2 regions of the Enterobacter sp. UPMP2061 genome follow, and region 2 is predicted to be linked to the other one. Evidence: predicted binding sites of a transcription regulator. Region 2 holds the regulator's gene; the other holds the start of a gene.

Region 1 (3,424 bases), on a different contig from region 2:
TGATTGGTAAACCACTGCCCCTGACGGAGCTGGAGGCATAAAAAAACCGGGAGCGAGGACTCCCGGTTTTTATTGCACGGTATGAATTACAGAACCAGTGCTGCAATAGAGGCAGACAGGACGCTCACCAGCGTTGAACCGTAAACCAGCTTCAGGCCAAAGCGAGAAACGACGTTACCTTGCTCTTCGTTCAGGCCTTTAATCGCACCAGCGATAATACCGATGGAAGAGAAGTTCGCGAAGGAGACCAGGAAGACGGACAGGATCCCTTCCGCACGAGGGGAGAGTGTGCTGGCAATCTTCTGGAGATCCATCATCGCCACGAACTCATTGGAAACCAGTTTCGTTGCCATGATACTGCCCACCTGCAACGCTTCGTGAGCGGGCACGCCCATCACCCAGGCAATCGGGTAGAAGATGTAGCCCAGAATACCCTGGAAGGAGATACCGAGTACGGCCGCAAACAGGGCGTTCAGCGCAGCGATCAGCGCGATAAAGCCAATCAGCATCGCGGCGACGATAATTGCAACCTTGAAACCCGCCAGAATGTATTCACCCAGCATTTCGAAGAAGCTCTGTCCCTCGTGCAGGTTTGACATCTGAATGTTCTCTTCGCTGGCATCCACGCGGTACGGGTTAATCAGCGAAAGCACGATAAAGGTGCTGAACATGTTCAGAACCAGCGCCGCAACTACGTATTTTGGTTCCAGCATGGTCATATACGCGCCCACGATAGACATGGAAACGGTAGACATTGCGGTTGCCGCCATGGTGTACATGCGGTTACGGGACATCTTGCCGAGGATATCTTTATACGCAATGAAGTTCTCAGACTGACCGAGAATCAGCGAGCTGACTGCGTTAAAGGATTCCAGTTTGCCCATGCCGTTAACTTTCGATAACAGGAAGCCGATCGCACGGATAACCACCGGCAGAACGCGGATGTGCTGAAGGATACCGATCAGGGCAGAGATGAAGACGATAGGGCAGAGCACCTTCAGGAAGAAGAAGGCCAGACCCTGATCGTTCATGCTGCCAAAGACGAAGTTTGTCCCTTCGTTGGCAAATCCGAGCAGTTTTTCGAACATTTCGGAGAAGCCTTTCACGAAGCCCAGGCCTACGTTGGAGTTCAGGAAGAACCACGCAAGTAAAACTTCAATGACCAGCAGTTGGACAACATAGCGAATACGAATTTTTTTGCGGTCTGTGCTGACCAGCAATGCAAGTGCAGTAACGACAACGAGTGCCAGGACAAAATGAAGGACGCGGTCCATATTTGCTCCAAATATGAGGCAGGTTTAATTTCCGTGCACATTCTATGTAACAAGCACAAAGAAAACGAGATCAAGCCCACACTATAGTTACATCCTGTGACGAGTCTCAAAAATAGTGATCAACAAGACATTTTTGTTATGTTAGGTAAATGAGTGAAAAGTTAAGTTTGTGTGCTACGCTTCACAAATGTCTGCGCATTTTCACATTCTGTGACCTTGCTCCACCTGCCTGTCTATCGTTCCTGACTATCAGAGAAATCATGTTAACCGTTACAAATGAACTTGATAATCATTCTCATTTTGATAGCATAAAACATAGCAAAGGCTATATTTCCAGAGGCAGAAATGACGAATAGTCGCGTAGAGAGTAGCAGCGGCAGAGCGGCACGCAAGCTGCGGTTCGCATTAATGGGACCGGCATTCATTGCCGCGATTGGCTACATCGATCCGGGTAATTTTGCGACCAACATTCAGGCCGGGGCCAGTTTCGGCTATAAACTGCTGTGGGTTGTGGTCTGGGCCAATCTGATGGCGATGCTGATTCAGATGCTCTCCGCGAAGCTGGGTATTGCTACCGGAAAAAACCTGGCGGAGCAAATCCGCGATCATTATCCACGTCCGGCAGTTTGGTTTTACTGGGTTCAGGCGGAAATTATCGCCATGGCCACCGATCTCGCCGAGTTTATCGGGGCGGCGATCGGCTTTAAGCTTATCCTGGGCGTCTCCCTGCTTCAGGGGGCCGTGCTGACCGGTATCGCCACTTTCCTGATTCTGATGCTCCAGCGGCGGGGACAAAAACCGCTGGAGAAAGTCATCGGCGGCCTGCTGCTGTTCGTCGCTGCCGCCTATATTGTTGAGCTGATTTTCTCCCAGCCGAATCTGGCGCAGCTGACGAAAGGGATGGTGATCCCGTCGTTACCCACTTCTGAAGCCGTTTTTCTGGCTGCGGGGGTGCTGGGGGCGACCATCATGCCGCACGTCATTTATCTGCACTCTTCATTAACCCAGAATCTGCATGGCGGGACGAGTAAAGAGCGCTACTCCGCCTCGAAATGGGATGTGACTATCGCGATGACCATTGCCGGATTTGTGAATCTGGCGATGATGGCGACCGCCGCCGCCGCGTTCCACTTTAACGGGCATACCGGGGTTGCCGATCTCGACCAGGCTTACCTGACGCTGGAGCCGTTGCTGAGTCATGCCGCTGCCACTATTTTTGGTTTAAGCCTGGTTGCTGCGGGTCTTTCATCTACGGTTGTGGGGACACTGGCCGGGCAGGTGGTGATGCAGGGGTTCGTACGTTTCCATATTCCGCTGTGGGTTCGCCGCTCGGTCACGATGCTGCCTTCCTTTGTTGTGATCCTGATGGGGCTGGATCCGACCCGCATTCTGGTGATGAGTCAGGTACTGCTAAGTTTCGGGATTGCGCTGGCGCTGGTGCCACTGCTGATCTTCACCAGTAATAAATCGCTGATGGGCGAACTGGTGAATTCGACGTGGGTGAAGCGCGCCGGGTGGGCCATTGTGGTCGTGGTGGTGGCGTTAAACTTGTGGTTGCTGATAGGCACAGCCGCAGGCCTGTAAAAGAAAAAGGAGCCGGAAGGCTCCTTTTTGTTGTTAATGGTGATGGCCGTGACCGTGGCCTCTGCCTTTTCCATGACCCCAGCCGCCACGGCGGTCGTCACGATCGTTCCAGCCTTCGCGGTAGCCGCGTTCGTAAGCCTTACGCTTATCCCAGCCACGGTGATAGCCGTTATCGTGTTTCCACCAGCGGTTTTGACGCCATTCATAATGGCGATGCCAGTAGTCACGGTCGCGCCAGTAGCCACCGTCCCAGTATCTGCCGTAGTCATCACGATCGCCAATTTGTAATTTAATCGATGGCAACAGGGTGATTTCGCCCGCACTGGCGACCAGCGGGGCCGAAGCCAGTAATACCGCTGCAAGAATCAGTGACCTGAACATACTCTTCTCCTTCACGATCGGGGCCGCTGTGCGACCTGTTAACGCAATTTTACGAGTTGGTAAACATTCGTTTCATCGCCTCAACTCCTAAATCAGGAACGAGAGCACTTTTTGCTAAAAGTGTTTTTAATCTGAACTGGACAGGATCGTATCTATCGTCTTCAGCTCTTCTGCCGTGAACCGAC
Region 2 (3,424 bases):
GGCCAAAGAACAAACGGACCGTACGACACTAGATCTGTTCGCGAATGAGCGTCGACCGGGACGACCGAAAACGAATCCGCTTTCGCGCGATGAACAGCTGCGTATCAATAAACGCAACCAGCTTAAACGCGATAAAAATCGTGGGCTTAAGCGTGTCGAACTGAAGCTGAATGCCGATGCCGTCGATGCGCTTAACGAGTTAGCTGACGCGCGCAACATCAGCCGCAGCGAACTGATCGAAGAGATGCTGATCGCCCAGCTTGAGACGTTACGCGGCAAGGCGTGAGTCAGAAAATCCCCAATATTACCTTTTTCATGTAGCACAGAGTGCAGTCCTGCGTGATAGCTGTTTCCGCAGGGTTGCCTGTTCTGCTATTATTGCCCTTATCCGTGGACAATTTGCGCCACCATACCATTAAGTTTCAAGAGGTTATTTTACTCATGGCAATCATCGGCATTTTCTTTGGCAGTGATACCGGCAATACTGAAAATATCGCAAAAAACATTCAAAAACAGCTCGGTAAAGACGTTGCTGATGTGCATGACATCGCCAAGAGCAGCAAAGAAGATCTCGAGGGCTATGACATCCTGCTGCTGGGCATCCCGACCTGGTACTACGGTGAAGCACAGTGTGACTGGGACGATTTCTTCCCGACGCTGGAAGAAGTAGACTTCAACGGCAAGCTGGTTGCCCTGTTTGGCTGTGGCGATCAGGAAGACTATGCTGAGTATTTCTGTGATGCGCTGGGCACTATTCGCGACATCATTGAGCCACGCGGTGCGGCGATCGTCGGTCACTGGCCAACGGCGGGTTACCATTTCGAAGCGTCCAAAGGTCTGGCAGATGACGATCACTTCGTTGGCCTGGCCATTGATGAAGACCGTCAGCCAGAGCTGACCGCTGAGCGTGTAGAAAAATGGGTTAAGCAGGTTCGTGAAGAGCTGAACCTGGACGATATCCTTAACGCCTGATATCCCTGCGGCGCAACTCCGGTTGCGCCCGTTTTCCAGGTAAAACCGATTAAATTAATTGCTACAAACTTTTAACTTTTTCGCCCAGACCTGTACAATATCCCCCTGGTAAAAAGTGGGTGCCATCGAACAAGTTTGTTGGTGATACCACGTTTTTATAAGCATACTTTGCTTGAGACTTGCAGTTTTCATTTAGCCATGGCAGTTCTATAATGAGACGCATTATCCCAAGTGCATTTTCTGTCACTTCTTCTTTTGAAGTGAATCGTTTAGCAACAGGACAGATTCCGCATGACTGACAACAATACCGCATTAAAGAAAGCTGGCCTGAAAGTAACGCTTCCTCGGTTAAAAATCCTTGAAGTGCTTCAGGGGCCAGACAATCACCATGTCAGTGCGGAAGACCTTTATAAGCGTCTTATCGATATGGGTGAAGAGATTGGGCTGGCAACCGTCTATCGTGTGCTGAACCAGTTTGATGACGCGGGCATTGTTACTCGTCATAATTTCGAAGGCGGTAAATCCGTGTTCGAGCTGACTCAGCAGCATCACCACGATCACCTGATCTGCCTCGACTGTGGCAAGGTCATTGAATTTAGCGATGATTCCATTGAATCACGCCAGCGTGAAATCGCCGCCCGTCATGGCATCCGCCTGACCAACCACAGCCTGTACCTGTACGGTCACTGCGCTGAAGGCGATTGCCGCGAAGACGACCACGCGCACGACGCGAAATAATATCGTGTTCATACTCTGAGCCAGCCGTAAGGTTGGCTTTTTTTTGCCTGAAAAAAGTCCGGTGGCGCTGCGCTTACCGGGCCTACGGGCTGTGACACCGTTGTAGGCCCGGTAAGCGCAGCGCCACCGGGCATAAAGCAACTTATTTATTGTTATTGCGAATCTCGTCCCAGATCTTATCGCAACGCTTCGCCACTTCCTGATCGTTACCGCTTTTCCGCGCCTGGATACAGGCCTGGTAATCCATCACGCGAACATTTTCCTGCGTCGCAAACTGCTCATGCGCTTTCTCTTTTTTCAGCACATTCAGCACGCTCTGGCAGGCTTCAATCTTCTCTGGCGATCCTTGTGCTGTATTGATGCAGGCGCTATACGCCTCCTTCAGACGGGAGTCTTCTTTCTGCGCCTGATCCTGCGCACACGCCACCAGCCCCGATGCCAGCAGCGCAACGATTACCATTTTTTTCATCATATGCAGTCTCCATGCAGGCGGGATTTCGCCCGCCTGCGTATTCATCAGAAGATTGTGAATGGCGCAATGACCATGAATTTCACGTCACGTTCATCCTGGAAGATGTTGCCGTAACCGCCCGCGTAGCTCGGGATATCGGAGTGGTTGTCATACTGGGTGAAGTGCAGTTTGAACATCGTGCCTTTCGCACGGCCCTCCTGAAGGGTGTAAATCGCATCCAGACTGTATGAAGACTCTTTCAGACGGTAATTCGGATCGTAGTAGGCGTCTGGCGTAGCCATATCTGCTGGCTTCGCGTCCCAGGCGTACGCGTAGGACGCACCCACTGCCCAGCCAGGCAGGTTCCAGTTCTTCAGGTCATACATTGCGCCGAAGAAGACCGCCTTTTCGCCGTCGGCGTTGAAGTCAGAGCGGTTATCCCACCAGATATCCAGACGACCATTGGAAGAGGCGTAGGTTGGCGTCATACGTTGCAGGAAGTAGCCCTGCTGCCCTTCTGCCTTGACCCATGTTCCCTCCAGACGTAAATCAACCTGACCTACCTTGTAGCCGAAGGTCAACGCCTGTAACCACGCGGTGCCGTCATAGATATCATTTACGCTGCCATCACTGACTTTGTCGCGCGTACCGTAGAACTGATAGCTGGTGCTCAGCGGGCTACCCGCGATATCAAATTTGTAGCTGGCTTTAGCAAAGTACTGATCGATATAGCCTTCAGCCTGACCAAAAGCAGCTTCCAGCACCAGATCGTTTTTGAAGTCGTACTTCGCCCCCAGCGAGTGGAGATAATCAACTTTGGTTTTTTTATCATTCTGATAGAACTTGTCCATCTCAATGTGCCACGGCGCTTTGTACTCGTTGGTCCACATATAGGAGAAGCTCAACGCCCCCGCATCGCCGTAGTCAAAATTAGCACCGGCTTCCGCACCCTGATAGGTACCTGGCATAAAGCTCCAGTGCGGTGCTAACAGCGTCTGGCCGGTTGGCTGGATATAACCTCCACGCGCCCAGACCGGACCATATTTGAATTTTGCAGCCGCTTTATACAGGCTGATTCCGCTTTTATCGCCGGACCAGTCTTCGTCGTAGGCTTTATTGCTGGAGGAGAACGCAATTTCGTTCGGATGGCCGCTGTCGCCATTTTCGGCCATTTCAATTGCGGTGAACGCTGCAATATCGATCCCGAACATATCGGCGGCATATCCCGACTGGAAATCAAGGTTAGCGTTCCAGGTCGAGTGA

Evidence for each region. The regulator Fur, encoded in region 2, represses iron uptake genes when iron is present. The targets are predictions, from matches to a motif close to ATAATAATGAGAACNACTATCAA.
Region 1: the regulator Fur is predicted to act here: its motif matches at 1,557-1,579, upstream of ACWKXX_RS06450 (Nramp family divalent metal transporter).

The regions. Positions count from the first base shown of each region.
Region 1 is NZ_JBSKJP010000002.1:184,877-188,300, forward strand. Features, by position in the region: gene ACWKXX_RS06440 (EAL domain-containing protein) at 1-41, shown strand, start outside; gene nupC (nucleoside permease NupC) at 87-1,274, opposite strand; gene ACWKXX_RS06450 (Nramp family divalent metal transporter) at 1,620-2,858, shown strand; gene ACWKXX_RS06455 (DUF2502 domain-containing protein) at 2,892-3,239, opposite strand; partial or broken gene mgrA (L-glyceraldehyde 3-phosphate reductase) at 3,366-3,424, opposite strand, start outside.
Region 2 is NZ_JBSKJP010000001.1:417,364-420,787, reverse strand. Features, by position in the region: gene ybfE (LexA regulated protein) at 1-286, shown strand, start outside; gene fldA (flavodoxin FldA) at 442-972, shown strand; gene fur (ferric iron uptake transcriptional regulator) at 1,264-1,710, shown strand; gene chiQ (ChiQ/YbfN family lipoprotein) at 1,853-2,179, opposite strand; gene chiP (chitoporin ChiP) at 2,227-3,424, opposite strand, start outside.